4 regions of the Agrobacterium sp. 22-221-1 genome follow, and region 2 is predicted to be linked to each of the others. Evidence: riboswitches for the same ligand, from Rfam matches in the RefSeq annotation. Region 2 holds a riboswitch; each other region holds the start of a gene.
What was found. Region 2 has a riboswitch for cobalamin ahead of nrdH (glutaredoxin-like protein NrdH). Riboswitches for the same ligand answer to the same signal wherever they lie in the genome.

Region 1 (3,203 bases), on a different contig from region 2:
TCGTTCCACAAAAAGCCTTCGTGTTTAAGCAAGCGGCGCGGAGAAAACCCCGCGCCGTTCGCTCATCTCAAATAACCTGCCCCACATCGATGCGGTTGCCATCCGGGTCTTCAAACACAAAGGCGCGCAGGCCGTAATCCTTGTCCTGCAGGCCCTTGATGATGCGCAAGCCCTGGCTCTTGCAGAGCGCATGCAGCGCATCGACATCGCTCACCATCATATGCGCCACATTGAAGGGTGCCGCCTTGTGGGTGGGCTGCAATGTCAGGTGCAGCTCGGCATTGCCCTGTTTGAGGATCATGAAGCCGACGGGGGTGCCGTTTTCGGAGGTCTTTTCAAAGCCTAGAACACCGACATAAAAATCATGGGCCTTTTCGATGTTTTTGACAGGAAGCATTGCGGCGATCCGGCCGAAGCGGATGCCGTGATCGGCGATGGTATTCATCGCGGAACCTCGGTTTTAGGAGAAACGGCAAGGGTCGCGGACGGTGCCGGAGCGCTGGCGTTTTTTCCGGTTTGAATTTGCAGGACGGTGCCTGCCGCCCTAGGATCATAATCATGGCGATGGCGGATGCAAACGGAATGTCTGCACCGGGCGCTTTGAACGAGACACGGACACGCCCGGGAGGCAGAATGCGCAGCTCCATCGAAATCTTCAACATCCGCACCCGGCAGATGCGGGTGGTGTGGCAGACGCCCGATCTTTTCGAAGCACCGAACTGGTCGCCGGATGGAAAATATCTGCTGCTGAACAGCGAAGGGCTGCTTTACCGCCTGTCCCTTGCCGGTGATGCGTCGCCGGAAAAGGTCGATACCGGCTTTGCGACGCTCTGCAACAACGATCACGGCATTTCGCCGGATGGTTCGCGCTACGCCATTTCCGACAAGGTGGAATTCGGCAAGAGCGCCATTTATCTCATGGCCTCGACGGGCGGCGCGCCACGGCTGATGACGAAAAATCTTCCCTCTTACTGGCATGGCTGGTCGCCGGATGGGAAAGGTTTTGCCTATTGCGGCATTCGCGATCAGGTCTTCGACATCTATTCGATGGATATAACAAGCGGTGCCGAGACGCGGCTGACCCATGGCGAAGGCCGCAATGACGGGCCGGATTATTCGCCTGACGGTGAGTGGATCTATTTCAATTCCAGCCGCACCGGGCGGATGCAGATCTGGCGCGTGCGGGTGGATGGCTCCGCCGTCGAGCGCATCACCGACAGCCTCTATGGCGACTGGTTTCCGCACCCGTCTCCCAAGGGAGACAAGGTGGTGTTCGTTTCCTATGACGGCGATGTCTTCGATCATCCGCGCGATCTCGATGTGCGGGTGCGGCTGATGGATATGGATGGCGGCAATGCCGAGACGCTGTTCGAACTTTTCGGCGGGCAGGGCACGATGAACTCGCCCAACTGGTCACCGGATGGGGATGAGTTCGCTTATGTCAGGTATTTCCCGGTGGAATGATGCGGTAAAAGGAGGACCCGTCATTCCGGCCTTGAGCCGGAAACCAGTCGACGCGCGTCTGCGCGGCGAAAAGACTCCTCTCAGCCCAAGGACTTGGGCTGGCTGGATTCCGGCTCAAGGCCGGAATGACGGAGGTGAGGGGTGCCATGGTCACATCGCCGCATCGCCCGCAAAGAAGCTTGCATTCGCAAACTTTTTTGCCCATAGCTTGCCTGTCAGGTGCCCGCCGTTGCGGCGGGAGAATCGGGAATCCGGTGAAAGACCGGAACGTGCCCAGCGCTGTGAGGCGGACGTTCTTTTTTAAAGCCACTGGAGCAATTCGGGAAGGCGAAAAGGGCGGATGAAGCCTAGTCAGAAGACCGGCCTGACGGGATAGACCGAACCGCGCGGACGGCGGCAGGTTGTTGTCGAGGCGGGGTGCGCATTTGCGCCCGGCCTTCGCATTGTTGGGGATAAACGATGCCAGCCGATTCGTCCGTAAGCAATCCGCCCTGCGCCAGTTCGTTCGATCATGCGCTCTCGCCCGCCCGCCCGTTTTCCTGTGAGGAACGCGAGGCGATTTATCGTGCCATCGAGACCCGTCGCGACGTGCGCGACCAGTTCCTGCCGGACCCGCTGCCGGACGATCTGGTGGAGCGTCTTTTGAAGGCGGCCCATTCCGCGCCCTCGGTCGGTTTCATGCAGCCGTGGAATTTCACCCTCGTCACCGATGGCGCGATCCGTCAGGCGGCCTTCGTGGCCTTCAGCCGCGCCAATGAGGAGGCGGCGGCGATGTTTACGGGCGAGCAGCAGGCGCTTTATCGCAGTCTCAAGCTTGAAGGCATCCGCAAGGCGCCGCTCAGCATCTGCGTCACCTGCGATCCGACGCGCGGCGGCAAGGTGGTGCTGGGCCGCACCCATAATCCGCGCACGGATGTTTATTCCACCGTCTGCGCCATCCAGAATCTCTGGCTCGCGGCGCGCGCCGAAGGCATCGGCGTCGGCTGGGTCAGCATTTTCCACGATAGCGACATTCGCACCATTCTCGATATTCCCGACCATATCGAAATCGTCGCCTGGCTTTGCCTCGGCCGTGTCGATGCGCTCTATAACGAGCCGGAACTGGCGGTGAAGGGCTGGCGGCAGCGCGTGCCGCTGGAGGAACTGGTGTTTCGTAACCGCTGGGGCGGGGTGTAGAAGCGGAGGCCTGTGAATAAGGCGGGACGTTGCCGCGTGTTTCTTCTCCCCGCCGGGGAGAAGGTGGCCCGAAGGGTCGGATGAGGGGGCAAGCTCTCCGAATATCGCTGACGCCGCCCCCTCATCCCGCTGCCGCGGACTTCTCCCCCTCGGGGAGAAGAAGCAAGGGGAGCGCGCTCGCTCCGCGATGTATGTCACTGCTGCGGCTGTATACCCTTCAATGCCGGGTTCTTCAGGTCGATCCGGCCCGTCTGGTCGGGTAAGAACTTCGGGCCTATGACGCGGACGCGGCTGTCGTTCGGGTCATAGTCGCGTTCGGGAACGGGCTGTTCCGGCGGCTTGGCGGCCTGTTGCTGTTCGGCGGGTTTCTCAGCCTTGTCAGCTTGCGGTGATGGAATGGTGGTGATGCCGGAATAGGGTTTTTCGGGCTGCGGCCGGGCGGCCTCTTCCTGCTTTTGCATTTCCTTGTGATAGGCGGCCATGTTGCAGGCGCAGCTTGGCGCTTTTGCCGTGGCGTTTCTGTAAGCGAAGGCGGTTGGCAGGTCCCTGTAGGGTTTGCCTGT
Region 2 (3,203 bases):
TAACCGCTCTCGAACTGGATTTCGGCGATCACCTGGAAGAATTCGCGCGCCTTGATCTTCTTCTTGCGGATGCGGCTGTCGGCAACCATTTCATGATATTTTTCGCTGACCGAAATCTCGGTCAACGGCACGCCATAGACACGCTCCAAGTCATAGGGCGAGAACAGATACATATCCTCATTGTTGCGGGCGAGTTCGAAAGTGATGTCGGGGATCACCACGCCGAGCGACAGGGTTTTGATGCGGATTTTTTCGTCGGCGTTTTCGCGCTTGGTATCGAGGAAGCGCATGATATCCGGGTGGTGGGCATGCAGATAGACCGCGCCGGCACCCTGGCGCGCGCCAAGCTGGTTGGCATAGGAAAAAGAATCTTCCAGCAGCTTCATGACGGGAATAACGCCGGAAGACTGGTTTTCGATCTGTTTGATCGGCGCTCCGAATTCGCGAATATTGGTTAAGGACAGCGCCACGCCGCCACCGCGCTTGGAAAGCTGCAGCGCCGAATTGATAGAGCGACCAATGCTTTCCATATTGTCTTCCACACGCAGCAGAAAACACGAGACCAGCTCACCACGGCTCTTCTTGCCGGCGTTGAGGAAGGTCGGCGTTGCCGGCTGGAAGCGGCCTGAAATGATTTCATCGACCAGATTGCGGGCAAGCTGCTCATCGCCACGCGCAAGGGCCAGCGCCACCATGCAGACGCGATCCTCGTAACGCTCCAGATAACGTTTTCCGTCGAAGGTCTTCAGTGTGTAGGAAGTGTAATATTTGAAGGCGCCGAGAAAGGTCGGGAAGCGGAACTTCCGGGCATAGGCTTCGTCATAGAGGTCACGGACGAAATTGAAGGAATACTGATCCAGCACTTCCTGTTCGTAATATCCCTCAGTCACCAGATAATCGAGCTTTTCCCTGAGGTTATGGAAAAAGACGGTATTCTGGTTGACGTGCTGGAGGAAATATTGCCGGGCGGCCAGGCGATCCTTGTCGAGCTGGATCTTTCCGTTCTCGTCGTAAAGGTTCAGCATCGCGTTCAGCGCGTGGTAGTCCAGAGCCGCATCGAGCGGTTTCTGGGTTGCGGCTGCCGGCTGTTTGGCGTCCTTGCGCATGGCGCTCGAGGTCAGCGTGTCCAAAATCGTTCCAATCCATGTTTGACGTTGGCGACATCTTCCTCCGTGCCGAGAAGCTCGAAGCGATAGAGAAACGGCACGGCGCATTTGCGCGAGACGATATCTCCGGCGGATGCGAAAGCTGCGCCAAAATTCGTGTTTCCCGCCGCGATGACGCCGCGAATAAGATTTCGGTTGGAGGGCTGGTTCAAAAACCGGATGACCGGTTTCGGCACGGCACCTTTCGTCCCGCCGCCCCCATAGGTGGGGGTGACGAGCACATAGGGCTCAGACACATGGGGAACATCTTCCTCCGCGCCGAGCGGCAGGCGAAACAGACGCCGTCCCAGTTTCAGAAGGAAACGATGGGTGTTTTCAGAGCGGCTGGAATAATAGACGATCAGGCCCATCGCCCCGCCGCCTCAGCTGATAGAGCCGATCATATCCGGCCGGAAACCCGCCCAATGGCGTTCGCCGGCAACGACCACCGGAACCTGCATGTAACCGAGACCGCGGACATGATCGAGCGCATCCGCATCTTCGGAAATATCGACAATCTCATAGGGGACGCCGATGCGGTCGAGAGCGCGATAGGTGGCGGTGCATTGGACGCAGGCGGGCTTGCTGTAAACGGTGACGGTCATGATTTCCTCTTTCGAAGCCGGTTTCGGACACGGCTCAACATTGCCGATTGCAATTACAATCGGGCGGCGATGGATCTGTCATTGGGGTGGGCGTGCGCGGCTTTTAGCCGCGTAAAATCACTCTCTACGCCGACGAGCGCAGCAACTCAAACAAATGAACTGGCATGACTTCACCCCGAAGCTTGTTCTGGAGGGGGCAGAAAAGGGCGCACGCAAATCATTTGCGTCATACACCTTCCTCCGGACACCCCGCCCGTGGACGTTTGCGCTCAAGGCAGGTCTCCTGACTTGCGGGTCACAACATCTATTCCGGCCTTCCCGGAGCTTTTGGCTCCAGTGACCCAAATCGGAACGATGCTCACCGCTTACAGTTGCGGGGGCAGTTTCGGCATTGCTTCACCTTTGATGGCGTTACGCACCGAATTCCCGTCTTAGCTCCCGACTCTTGCGAATCGGAAGAACCTCGAACACCACATATAGTATATGAGGAAATTTTCGCGTCAATGAATAGACACACAAAAGCCCCGCCCTGTGGATCAAAAAGATTCAACACATGGTCAACAAAGGCTTAACAGCACATGCTCGCCGCCGCCCAAAGAGAGAAAAGCGTTAATCTATTCCCAGATATCGATGCGGATATCGGCGGGACGGGCGTTTTCGATCACCCTTTTTCCGTTCGGAAGATCGTTTTCGAAAAGTTTGGCGTGGATCTGGGCCTCGTCGAGACCATAGCCCAGCCACCTTTTCCGCAGCCTCTCCTCAAGCACCACGACGGACGGCCCTACAAAAATGGTGAGGTCGAAGCTTGTGGAAAGAGTTGTCCACGGCGCCTCGTCCAGCAGCAGATAATTGCCTTCAGCAAGGATAAAGCGTGTTTCCGGCGCAACCGCACGAGCAGACGCTATGGCGATTTCACGGGAGCGGTCGAAAACCGGAACAAGCACCTCCTGCTCGCCCTTGCGGACGGCGCAGACGATATCGAGGAAACCGCGCACGTCGAATGTTTCCGGCGCGCCTTTTCGCGGCAGCAGCCCCCGCTCTTCAAGGATGCCATTGTCCATATGGAAGCCATCCATGGGCAGGACGGCGGCCGTTTCGCCCCGTGCCAGCAAAGCATCACAAAGGGCATCCGCCAGCGTGGATTTGCCGGCCCCAGGGGGACCGGCAATGGCGACGATAAAACGGAATTTACCTTCTGCCCGCCGAAGAACGTCTTCGGCGATCGTTTCAAGCTTCAGCGTCATGCGGCAAGCGTTTCCTTCGGCGCTTCCTTGGCGCCAGTCATGAAGGCGACGGCGTCGGACATGGAGTAGTCCTTCGGATTTATGACACACAGGCGCTTGCCGAGCCGGTGGATATGGATGCGATCCGCGACCTCGAAGACATGCGGCATGTTGTGCGAGATGAGGACGATCGGCAGGCCTCTCGAGCGCACATCCAGAATAAGCTCCAG
Region 3 (3,203 bases), on a different contig from region 2:
CTCGCCGATGGCCGCCCCGGCCATCAGCGCGACGAGCAGCAGGGCGAGCGCGGCAAAAGCCAGCCCTACCCTGCCGAGATGGATGGAAAGACCGTTCACTTGGCGAGGCCGGCAGCCGAAATCGCCTCGGCCAGCGTTTCGATGCCTTCAATGGTGCGAATGGTCGGGTTCATCGCCTGCGCATCCATCTCGAACACATGACCTTCCTTGACGGCGGGCATGATGCTGGCCACGGGATCGGTGGCGAGGAACTTCAGCTTGACGGCGACATCATCGGCGGGGAAACGGCGGCGATCCATCTTGCCGGCAACGATGATGGAGGGATTTGCCTTGGCGATGGTTTCCCAGCCGACGGTCGGCCATTCTTCATCGCTTTCGATGACGTTCTTCAACCCCAGCGCGGACATGATGTAGCCGGGAGCGCCATTGCGGCCAGCCACATAGGGATCGATATCCAGCTCGGCGCTGGAGAACCAGAAGACGGCAGAAAGCTTGCCATTTGCCGAGGCGATCTTGGCGCGGGCGGCTTCTTCACGCTTCTTCAGGTCGGCAACGACCTCTTCACCGCGATCCTGCACGTTGAAGATTTTGGCGAGATCGCGGATTTCCTGGTAGATCAGATCCATGGTGAAGACGGTGTTGCGCACGCCGTCGCCGCCGCCGGAATTGTCCTTGCCCATGCAATCGGCGGGCGAGGTATAAACGGGAACCCCGAGCTCGGCGAATTGCGCCGGTGTTCCGACAACGCCTTCCGGGCCGATCTGCCACTGGAACTGCGTCGTCACGAGGTCCGGCTTCTTGCCGATGACCGCCTCGAAGCTCGGATCATTGTCAGCCAGACGCTCGACCCTGGCATTGGCCTCTTCGTAGCCCTTCAGAACCGGACCGATCCACAGCGCCGTGCCGACCACCTTGTCGGCGAGGCCGAGGAGGTAAAGAACCTCGGTTGTGCTCTGGCCGACGGACACGGTGCGGGCGGGTGCCTGCTTGAAGGTGATCTCCTGACCGCAGCTGTTGATCGTCAGGGGATAGGTGGTTTCGGCAGCATTGGCGGCGGCGACAGGCAAAACCGCAAGCGCAGCGGCCAGAAAGCCGGCATGGACCGGCAGGCGTCTAGAATGAAACATGTGTTCTCCAGTCGAAAGTAAATCTTATTCCAGAGCAGCAGGCGTCAGAACGCGCAGCAACAGCGGGACGTCTTGTACGGAGAACGGCAATAGGACGCAAACGAAATGTTATGAAATAACATTACAATCTCCTCCTCCGGGCTTCCCCGCCCGTAACGATGGTTTATATTTCGACGGCAGGTCTCCTGGCTCACGGATTTGCGTCACTCATCTGCCTTCCCGCATTCCGGAGAATACAGTGGCATGACGCCTTGAAGCGTCACGGGGATGAACGACAATCCGCTTACAGTTGCGGGGGCAGCCACGGCATTGGGCGAAAAAGACCGCCCGCACCATGTTCCCTATTAATCCCTTCGCCTTTCGGCTGCAGGAACCGTCGCTTTCTCACATAAGGGGCAAGAGGCGGGGCGTCAATTGCGATAGTGCCGCACCTCAGCACAAAGACGGGCCCGCCAGGGCGAAAATCTTTGCGGAGCCGGAGCCTGCCGGTTGCGGCGCGCCTTTCGACATGGCGGTGAGCGTTTCGATCACCACCAGCCCGGATTGCGCCAGGAACTCGGTCAGAAGACCGCTATCCCGCACGGCATCGAGACGGACAAGCTGATCGTCGAGATCGGAAAAATGTCGCCTCACCAGCGCAATCGCATCCGCCTCGTCACCGGCAACGACCGGACCGACAATATGGCCCCGTCCCGCCGCACGCCGCAATGCAAAGGCGGCAAGACGATCGGCCTCGAACAGGCCGTAACCCGTATTTTCCCGGAGAAGGCGGTGCAGGACGCCCCGGCGCGAAACGCCGAAAGCCGCCCGATCCAGATCCGCCACGGCGGACAAATGATCCTCGGACAGCGGCTCGATTCTCTGTTTTCTTCCAAGCGTCGGCATCTCGGCAGGGCAGCGCGCCTTGCCGCGCAGGAGATGTACTTTTTCCGTATCTCCGGCAAAACCCAGCCGTGCGAAAAGCCGTCGCGAGACTTCCGTGGCGTTCAACCGCAGGGCGGCGTCAGGGTAACCCGCAGTGAGCTGGCCCACCAGCCATGGTGCGACGCCCTGCCCCTGCAAACGGGGAGAAACGATGACCATGCCGACCGTCGCGAAACCCTCATCATAGGGAAACAGCATTGCCGTTGCGACAACGCGATCGATTTCGTCAAGCGCGGCAAGGCCAACGCCGCACTGCCGTAGGAAACACCATTCGTTCGCGTGATATCGCCATCCTACAGCCATGGACAAAGCATGTAGATGATCGGCCTCCACATCGGCGATATCCACTGTCCGCAACTCGAAACTATCGACTTTGAGCAGCTCCATGACAAACGGCTCTCATTCCCTCCGGCGCGGAACCTTGATCCCGGTAGCCCAGCTCACGACATCCGAAGATAACCAGCCTCGTCAGCAGGAATTTTCCGAAAGCGCTGGAAGGACACAACAATCTACTGAAATCACCCGTATTTCAGCAGATAAACGCCGCAGGCCGCTCTAAGCTTTTCGGCGTTGAAGCGACGGAGACAGCCATGAACGCAATCGACATTCTGGAGCGTCTTGTCGGCTTCCCGTCGGTGGTCGGAACCGCCAATGGCGACATCGCCGGATGGATCGCCGATTATCTGGAAAGCCACGGCGCGAAAGTATCGCTGCTTGCCGGCCCGGAGGGCGACCGCGCCAATCTCTTTGCCAGCTTCGGCCCGACCGATGCCAGCGGATACATCCTGTCCGGCCATATGGATGTGGTGCCTGCCGGTGAGCCGGAATGGTCCTCCGATCCCTTCACGCTGAGAACCGAAGGCGAGCGCCTCTACGGACGCGGAACCACCGACATGAAAGGGTTTCTGGCCACGGTTCTCGCCGCAGTACCGGCATTTTCACGCATGGCGCTGAAGCGGCCCGTTCACATCGCCTTTTCCTATGACGAGGAGGCGGGCTGCCGCGGCGTTCCCCATCTCATCGCCCGATTGCCGGAGCTATGCGCAAAACCGGCGGGTGCGATCATCGGCGAACCGAGCAATCTGCGCGCCGTGCGCGCCCACAAGGGCAAGGCCGCCGCACGCATCACCATTCGCGGTCGCTCCGGCCATT
Region 4 (3,203 bases), on a different contig from region 2:
GACTGCGAATATTCCCACCAGCGAACCGTCATCGCTTTCGGACGCGACACGTCGCCGAAAATAATGGGTGGACGCACATAACGCGAGCCGTAACTCTGCACCCATGCATGCTGGGTGAAAGCGAAACCGGAAAGCTGTTCGCCGAAATATTGCACCATGTCATTGCGCTCGAACTCGCCATGCACGAGAACGTCGAGACCGATTTCCTCCTGCCAGCGAATGGTCATTTCGGTTTCCTTCTGCAGGAATTTTTCATATTGCGCATCCGTCAGCGCGCCCTTGGAATGCGCCGATCTGGCCTTGCGCACCTCCGGCGTCTGCGGGAAGGAGCCGATGGTCGTCGTCGGGAAAAGCGGCAGCGCAATGGCCTGCGACTGCACTTTCTGCCGCTCGGCAAACGGGCTCACCCGCTTCCTGTCGGCCTCGCCAATCGTCGCGATACGCTTCTGCACGGCGGCGTCCGTCACCTTCGGCGAGGATGCACGCGCGGCAACGGCCTTGGAGGCAGCCTCCAGTTCCGTCGCGACAGCAGCCTTGCCCTCACCGAGAGCCCTGCCAAGCGTGGCAAGTTCGCCGAGCTTCTGGGTGGCGAAGGAAAGCCAGCTTTTCAGATCGGCATCGAGGCCGGTTTCCAGTTCGAGATCGACCGGGACATGCAGCAGCGAGCAGGACGGCGCGATCTGAAACGCCGCCGCACCGCGTGCCGCGATCACCGGTTCCAATCGGGTAATAATTGCAGCGAGATCAGCGCGCCAGATGTTGCGGCCGTCGATGACACCCAGCGACAGGACGCGATTTCCCGGCAAAGCCTTCAACACCGCCTCCAGCGCATCGGGTGCTCGCACCAGATCGATATGAAGGCCCGCGACCGGAAGCGCTGCGACGGCTTCGAGATTATCCTCAAGCCCACCGAAATAGGTGGCGAGCAAGATTTTCAAATCCGGCGCGGCCTTCGACAAAGCCCGATAGGCTATAGCCAGCGCGTGCCGCTCCCCCTCGGAAAGATCGAGCACGGCGACCGGCTCGTCGATCTGCACCCAGTCGGCACCGGCCGCTCGCAGGCGACGCAGCAGCTCTTCATAGATGGGCAGCAACCTTGCCAGCAGATCGAGAGGCTTGAAGGCTGCCTCGCGCGCCTTGGCAAGCTTCAGGAACGTGACCGGGCCGAGAATGACCGGACGCGTATGGATGCCGAGCGCCTTCGCCTCAAGGAAGTGGTCGACCGGCTTTTGCGAGGTGAGCACGAAATGCTGATCCTCTGAAACCTCCGGCACCATGTAGTGATAGTTGGTGTCGAACCATTTGGTCATTTCCAGCGCCGGAACGCCCTGACCATGATGCGAATGTCCTTCATGCCCATGGCCGCAGCCTGCATGCCCTTCGCTCTGGCTGCCGCGCGCCATGGCGAAATAGTTGGAGAGGGAAACATCCCCACCCGCCCATCCATAAAGGGATGGAATGGCGCCCACCATCACGGCCGTATCGAGGACATGATCGTAGAGGGAGAAATCGTTGGACGGGATATGGGTAATCCCCTTCTCACGCTGAAGCGCCCAGTTTTCGGCACGCAGCCGGGCAGCGGTTTCGAGCAGTTCCGTCTCGGAAATCTTGCCGGACCAGAAGCCTTCAAGCGCGAACTTCAGTTCGCGATGGCGTCCGATCCTCGGAAAACCGAGCGATGCGACTGGAATGGTCTTGTCTGGCATTGTCATACCCCATTTGGTTGTGGGGGCATGGGTAAAGCGGACGCGTGCAGGCCCGGCCTTTGCCGGACCATTGCAGCAACCACCGGGACACCCCGCCCGTGGACGTTATTTTGTCCTGGCAGGTCTCCTGGCTTACGGGTCGTCGCCTTTGTCCGTCTTCCCGGGGGTTACCCAGTGACGTGTTGGACAAAGGCTCGCCGCTTACAGTTGCGGGGGCAGCTCCGGTCTTGCCGATCGTCGGCGCACCGGATTCCCTCTTAGCTCCAGGATTGAAATAATCAGGCCCGGAGAACCATGACACCCGCATTTCTCACCACGGGCGTCACGATGTCAATAGACATAAAGAAATCTTTATATCTTTATTTCACCTAATTCAGAGCGCGACCGCACCCGGCCCCGGCACCGCACCGGCCGGCACCTTGCCCAGAATGATCATGCCAAGCACTTCGTCCTTGGTGACATCCTGCGTGCGGGCATGGCCCACCACCTTTCCGTTCTTCATCACGAAAACCCTGTCGGCCAGATCGAAGACATCGTGAATATCGTGGCTGATGAGGAAGATGCCGATGCCCTGCCGTTTCAGCTCCTTGACGAGATCGCCCACCTGCGCCGTTTCCTGCGGCCCGAGTGCGGCCGTCGGCTCGTCCATGATGAGGATGCGGGCATCGAACAGAATGGCGCGGGCGATGGCGACAGACTGCCGCTGGCCGCCGGATAACGCCTTCACCGGTTCCTTGAACCGCCGGAAATTGGGGTTGAGACGCCCCATCACCTCGCGGGCCGAGGCTTCCATGGCGACATCGTCAAGCGTGCCCCATTTCGTCTTCAGCTCGCGACCGAGATAAAGATTGGCGGCCGCATCGACATTGTCGGCCACGGCGAGCGTCTGGTAGATGGTCTCGATACCGTATTTCTTGGCGTCGCGGGGATTGCGGATATCCGCATCCTCGCCATTGATGAGGATATCGCCGCCATCGCGCCGGTATGCGCCGGAGAGAATTTTGATAAGGGTCGATTTGCCCGCGCCATTGTGGCCGAGAAGGGCGACCACCTCACCGGGGAAAAGATCGACAGAGGCGTTTTCCACCGCGTGGATGCCGCCGAAGGAAATGGAAATATTGCGCATTTCCACGAGGGGCGTGACTTGGTCCGTCATAGGAGTTCTCCTCGGTTCTTACTTGGCGCGGGCGCGGTAGATGGTGTCGAGCCAGACGGCGACGACCAGAACCACACCAACGACGATGCGCTGGAAGGGCGTATCGATGCCCACCAGCACCATGCCGGATTGCAGCGACTGCATGACGAGCGCGCCGAGCATCGCGCCCGCTATGGTTCCGACACCGCCGGCAAGCGAGGTGCCGCCGATGACGGCCGCCGCGATGGTGTAAAGCTCGTCCAGCTCGCCCTGGGCATTGGTGGCCGCGTTGAGGCGGGCGGTCGAGATGGCCGCCGCGATGGCGCACAGAACGCCCATCAGCGTGAAGATTTTCACCGTCA

Region 1: it holds a riboswitch for cobalamin, as region 2 does, so the genes downstream of both, bluB (5,6-dimethylbenzimidazole synthase) here and nrdH (glutaredoxin-like protein NrdH) in region 2, are expected to answer to the same signal.
Region 3: it holds a riboswitch for cobalamin, as region 2 does, so the genes downstream of both, ACQZ5N_RS05400 (ABC transporter substrate-binding protein) here and nrdH (glutaredoxin-like protein NrdH) in region 2, are expected to answer to the same signal.
Region 4: it holds a riboswitch for cobalamin, as region 2 does, so the genes downstream of both, metE (5-methyltetrahydropteroyltriglutamate--homocysteine S-methyltransferase) here and nrdH (glutaredoxin-like protein NrdH) in region 2, are expected to answer to the same signal.

The regions. Positions count from the first base shown of each region.
Region 1 is NZ_JBNWCL010000025.1:4,409-7,611, reverse strand. It holds gene ACQZ5N_RS24370 (glyoxalase superfamily protein) at 68-445, opposite strand; gene ACQZ5N_RS24365 (TolB family protein) at 634-1,464, shown strand; cobalamin riboswitch at 1,665-1,846, shown strand; gene bluB (5,6-dimethylbenzimidazole synthase) at 1,924-2,640, shown strand; gene ACQZ5N_RS24355 (DUF2865 domain-containing protein) at 2,835-3,203, opposite strand, start outside.
Region 2 is NZ_JBNWCL010000007.1:312,952-316,154, forward strand. It holds gene nrdE (class 1b ribonucleoside-diphosphate reductase subunit alpha) at 1-1,106, opposite strand, end outside; gene nrdI (class Ib ribonucleoside-diphosphate reductase assembly flavoprotein NrdI) at 1,118-1,516, opposite strand; gene nrdH (glutaredoxin-like protein NrdH) at 1,529-1,750, opposite strand; cobalamin riboswitch at 2,007-2,231, opposite strand; gene ACQZ5N_RS13830 (nucleoside triphosphate hydrolase) at 2,365-2,994, opposite strand; gene ACQZ5N_RS13835 (ATP-binding cassette domain-containing protein) at 2,991-3,203, opposite strand, start outside.
Region 3 is NZ_JBNWCL010000002.1:424,685-427,887, forward strand. It holds gene ACQZ5N_RS05395 (FecCD family ABC transporter permease) at 1-99, opposite strand, end outside; gene ACQZ5N_RS05400 (ABC transporter substrate-binding protein) at 96-1,127, opposite strand; cobalamin riboswitch at 1,286-1,520, opposite strand; gene ACQZ5N_RS05405 (GNAT family N-acetyltransferase) at 1,560-2,438, opposite strand; gene argE (acetylornithine deacetylase) at 2,642-3,203, shown strand, end outside.
Region 4 is NZ_JBNWCL010000003.1:336,058-339,260, reverse strand. It holds gene metE (5-methyltetrahydropteroyltriglutamate--homocysteine S-methyltransferase) at 1-1,706, opposite strand, end outside; cobalamin riboswitch at 1,807-2,018, opposite strand; gene ACQZ5N_RS07275 (ATP-binding cassette domain-containing protein) at 2,080-2,862, opposite strand; gene ACQZ5N_RS07270 (sugar ABC transporter permease) at 2,881-3,203, opposite strand, start outside.